One region of the Streptomyces sp. NPDC058872 genome, then DNA from elsewhere that is predicted to be linked to it. Evidence: predicted binding sites of a transcription regulator. Region 1 holds the regulator's gene; the other holds the start of a gene.
The links. The regulator HrcA, encoded in region 1, represses chaperone genes, less so after heat shock. The targets are predictions, from matches to a motif close to TTNGCACTCNGNNNNNCNGAGTGCNAA.
Positions count from the first base shown of each region.

Region 2: a site for HrcA is predicted at 1,449-1,475, ahead of ACFW22_RS24655 (FmdB family zinc ribbon protein). Genes of this name have one in related genera too.

Region 1 is NZ_JBHYMK010000034.1:14,880-17,268, forward strand. Features, by position in the region: gene dnaJ (molecular chaperone DnaJ) at 1-610, opposite strand, end outside; gene hrcA (heat-inducible transcriptional repressor HrcA) at 611-1,630, opposite strand; gene ACFW22_RS21755 (MBL fold metallo-hydrolase) at 1,779-2,389, shown strand, end outside.
Region 2 is NZ_JBHYMK010000042.1:62,504-64,892, reverse strand. Features, by position in the region: gene ACFW22_RS24665 (hypothetical protein) at 1-41, opposite strand, end outside; gene ACFW22_RS24660 (S-methyl-5'-thioadenosine phosphorylase) at 169-1,014, opposite strand; gene ACFW22_RS24655 (FmdB family zinc ribbon protein) at 1,108-1,437, opposite strand; gene ACFW22_RS24650 (MFS transporter) at 1,661-2,389, opposite strand, start outside.

The DNA of each region.
Region 1 (2,389 bases):
ACTCCGGGCACGGCGTCGGGACGACGGTGCCGAAGCCCTGGCACTGCGGGCAGGGCCGGGAGGTCATGACCTGGCCGAGGAAGGACCGGGTGACCTGGGACACCTCGCCACGACCGCGGCACATGTCGCAGGTCTGCGCGGAGGTGCCGGGTGCGGCGCCCTCACCCGAACAGGTGGTGCAGACGACCGCCGTGTCGACCTGGATGTCCTTGGTGGTGCCGAAGGCCGCCTCGTTGAGGTCGATCTCCAGGCGGATCATGGCGTCCTGTCCGCGGCGGGTGCGCGAACGCGGACCGCGCTGCGAGGCCGTGCCGAAGAAGGCGTCCATGATGTCGGAGAAGTTGCCGAAGCCACCCGCCCCGAAGCCACCGCCCGCACCGCCCCCGCCGGAGGCCGAGAGCGGGTCGCCGCCGAGGTCGTAGACCTGCTTCTTCTGCGGATCCGAGAGGACCTCGTAGGCGGCGTTGATCTCCTTGAAGCGCTCCTGCGTCTTCGGATCGGGATTGACGTCCGGGTGCAGCTCGCGCGCGAGCCTCCGGAACGCCTTCTTGATCTCGTCCTGGGACGCGTCGCGGCGTACGCCGAGCACGGCGTAATAGTCCGTGGCCACTTACGACTCCGCCAGGATCTGTCCGACGTAACGTGCCACTGCGCGTACCGCTCCCATCGTTCCGGGGTAGTCCATGCGGGTCGGTCCGACCACGCCGAGTTTGGCGACTGCCTCGCCGCCCGAACCGTAGCCGACCGAGACGACGGACGTGGAGCTCAGCCCCTCGTGGGCGTTCTCGTGCCCGATGCGTACGGTCATGCCGGATTCCTTGGCCTCGCCGAGCAGCTTGAGGAGCACGACCTGCTCCTCCAGTGCCTCCAGGACGGGCCTGATCATCAGGGGGAAGTCGTGTCCGAAGCGGGTGAGATTGGCGGTGCCGCCGATCATCAGCCGCTCCTCGTGCTCCTCGACGAGCGTTTCGAGGAGGGTCGCGAGCACGGTGGAGACCGTGGCGCGGTCCTCGGCCTCCTCGAAGGACTCGGGAAGGTCCTGCACCAACTGCGGGACGTCGGCGAACCGACGACCGACGACCCGGCTGTTGAGCCGGGCCCGCAGATCGGCGAGCGAGGTCTCGCCGAAGGGCACGGGGCAGTCGATGACGCGCTGCTCCACCCGACCGGTGTCCGTGATGAGGACGAGCATCAGGCGGGCCGGGGCCAGCGAGAGCAGCTCCACGTGCCGGACGGTCGAACGGGTCAGCGAGGGGTACTGGACGACGGCGACCTGTCGGGTCAGCTGCGCGAGCAGACGGACCGTACGGCCGACGACGTCGTCGAGGTCGACGGCACCGTCCAGGAAGTTGTGGATCGCCCGCCGCTCGGGCGTCGACAGCGGCTTGACGCCGGCGAGCCGGTCGACGAAGAGCCGGTAGCCCTTGTCGGTCGGGATGCGACCGGCACTGGTGTGGGGCTGGGCGATGAAGCCCTCCTCCTCCAGGACGGCCATGTCGTTGCGCACGGTGGCGGGTGACACCCCGAGCTTGTGGCGCTCCGTGAGCGCCTTGGAGCCGACGGGCTCCTCCGTCCCGACGTAGTCCTGCACGATGGCGCGCAGGACCTCGAGTCTGCGTTCGCTGAGCATCGTGCGCACCTCCGCCTGTCGTCGTCGTTCCGGTTGCTCCGCTTTTGGCACTCCCCCTGTCCGAGTGCCAGCGATTCCCCGGCCAGTGTACGGCGGCGGGCATCGCTCCTGGCAAGGAGGCGGCGCCCGCACCGGCTAGCGTCGCCCCATGGACGTGGATTGGGAAGCGTACGGATGGGAGCGGCTCGCGGACGGGGTGGGCCGGCGACGACTGCCAGGCTGGGACGCCACGGTGGGCCTGGTGCTGGGCTCACGGGGGGTGCTGCTGTACGACACGGGCTCCTCGCTCGCGGAGGGCGCGGAGCTGCGGACGCAGATCGAGGGGCTCACCGGCGGCCGGAGAGTGACGCACATCGCACTGGGGCACCCCCATTTCGACCACGTCTTCGGCACCGCCGCGTTCGCGGGCGCGGAGGTGTTCGGCGCGGTGGGCAGCGACCAACTGCTGAGCGGGGCCAGGGACCGGGAAGCCCTGCGCACGGACGCGGTACGACACGGCCTGGACCCGGTGGCGGCTGCGGAGGCGGCGGACGTCCTGGTGGCCCCGCGGCACGTGGTCTCGGGCGAGTGGACGCTCGACCTGGGGGACCGCCAGGTCCTCCTGGCGAACGTCGGCCCCGGGCACACGAAGCACGACCTGGCGCTCTGCGCACCGGGCTCGCGCGAGGTCGTCTTCTGCGGCGACCTGGTGGAGGAGTCGGACGAGCCCCAGGCGGGCCCGGACGCCGTCCCGTCCCGTTGGCCGGACGCCCTGGACCG
Region 2 (2,389 bases), on a different contig from region 1:
ACCCCACGGGGCGCGGGGACGGAGGAGGGGGACGTCGTCACGGGGGGTACCGCCTGTTCGGCTCGGGGACGGGGGCACGTCCCCCACTCTCCCGGCCCCGCCTCCGTGGGGTGCCGCCCTGTGGACCGCTCCCCGGCTGTGGACGACCCCCTCACCCCCGGGGGTGGTTTAGGGCAGCTCGATCCCCAGGTCCCAGCCGTCCTGGGCACGGGTGCACAGGCAGTCCCGGTCCAGGGTCGCCGGGAGCGCCGACACCGCGTCGAAGAGCACCCCCCGCAGGCGTTCCACGTTCTCGCCGAACACCTGCAGCACCTCGGTGTGGGAGACGCCCTCGCCCGTTTCGGCGCCCGCGTCCAGGTCGGTGACGAGGGCGAGCGAGGTGTAGCAGAGGCCCAGTTCGCGGGCGAGGACGGCCTCCGGGTGCCCGGTCATGCCGACGATCGACCATCCGGCGGCGGCGTGCCAGCGCGATTCGGCACGGGTGGAGAACCGGGGCCCTTCGACGACGACCATGGTGCCGCCGTCGACCGGCTCCCAACCGCGCCCCCGGGCGGCCTTCACCGCGACCCGCCGCCCGTCTGGGCAGTAGGGGTCGGCGAAGGTCACGTGGACGACGTGGGGGACGGCGCCGTCCGCCCGGCGCTCCCCGTCGAAGTAGGTCTGGGCGCGGCTCTTGGTGCGGTCGACCAGCTGGTCGGGCACGACGAGCGTGCCGGGCCCGTACTCCTCGCGCAGCCCGCCGACGGCGCAGGGGCCGAGGACCTGTCGCACGCCCACGGAGCGCAGCGCCCAGAGGTTGGCGCGGTAGTTGATCCGGTGCGGGGGGACGCTGTGGCCGCGGCCGTGCCGGGGCAGGAAGGCGACCCGTCGGCCGGCGACCTCGCCGAAGAACAGGGAGTCGCTGGGGCTGCCGTAGGGGGTGTCGACGGACACCTCCGTGACGTCCTCCAGGAACGAGTAGAAGCCGGAGCCGCCGATCACGCCGATGTCCGCGTACGCGTCATGGTTCGCCATGGCGGTCACTCTATGCACGGGGTCCGGCGTGGAGCGGCCGAGGGCCCCGTCGCGGGGTGCGACGGGGCCCTCGGGAAGTCCGCGGGGCAGCGGTCAGGCTGCGGAGCTTCCGGTGCTCGACGAGGACGTCGAGGAGGAGGAAGCGGACGACGAAGCGGCCGGCTTGGCGTCCGAGGACGAGGCGGACGACGAGGTCGACGGGGTGGTCGAGGACTTCGACGAGGCCGGCGAGCTGCTGGACGAGGAGCCGCGGCTGTCGTTCCGGTAGAAGCCGGAGCCCTTGAAGACGATGCCGACGGCCGAGAACACCTTCTTCAGGCGTCCCTGGCAGCTGGGGCACTCGGTCAGGGCGTCATCGGTGAACTTCTGCACCGCCTCGAGGCCTTCGCCGCACTCGGTGCACTGGTACTGGTAGGTCGGCACTTGACTTCCTCCTGGCACTCTCACTCGATGAGTGCTAACAATTTTCCATAGTAGCGGCTGCGTCCAGCCGCTCGGAGTAACATTCGTCACCTGCTTCGCCGGCGGTCGGGGCCCGACCGGTCGCCCCGGGGGCCCGAAGGCCCGCGCGGAAGACCGCTTTCCGACAGGCCCCGCGAGGGTCACCGCGGTGTGTTCTCCCGGGGGAAGGGCGAGCGGTTCGACTTCATGCGCTTCCGACCGTGACCGGTGTGCGGTCCCTCGTGCCCCGGGCGATCGTGCGGGTCCCACGGGCCGGCGCGAGCCGCGACCGCAGGGCCAGCAGGGTGGCCAGGGCGAGGGCGGTGCCGGCCATCGGCACCAGGAAGCCGGCGCTGGCGCCGTGGGCATCGGCGAGGCGTCCGGCGACCGTGACGGCCGCGGCCTGGCCGAGCGCGACGGCGCCGGTGAGCCAGGTGAAGGCCTCGGTGCGGGCCGTGGCCGGCACCAGGGTTTCGACGATGGTGTAGCCGGCGATCAGCGCGGGGGCGATGCACAGGCCGACGACCAGGCCCAGGGCGCCGAGGAGCAGCACCGAGTGCGCGGTCCACAGCAGGGAGGCCGCGACGGCGAGACCTGCGTAGCCCAGGACCAGGCGCCGGCGGGGGCCGGTCTTCCAGGCGATGGCGCCCATGGCGATGCCCGCGAGCATGTTGCCGGCGGCGAAGATCCCGTACAGCAGGCCGTTGGCGCCGGGGTTGCCGATCTCTTCGGTGAAGGCGGTGAGGGAGACCTGCATGCCGCCGAAGACGGAGCCGATGCCGAGGAAGGCGACGATCAGGACGCGGACGCCGGGGACGGACAGGGCGGAGCGCCGGTGTTCGGCGGTGGCTGCGGTGGGCCGCCCGTAAGCGGGCTGGGTGGCGCGCTGGGCGGCGAAGAACAGGCCGCCGACGAGGGTGAGGGCGGCCTCGGC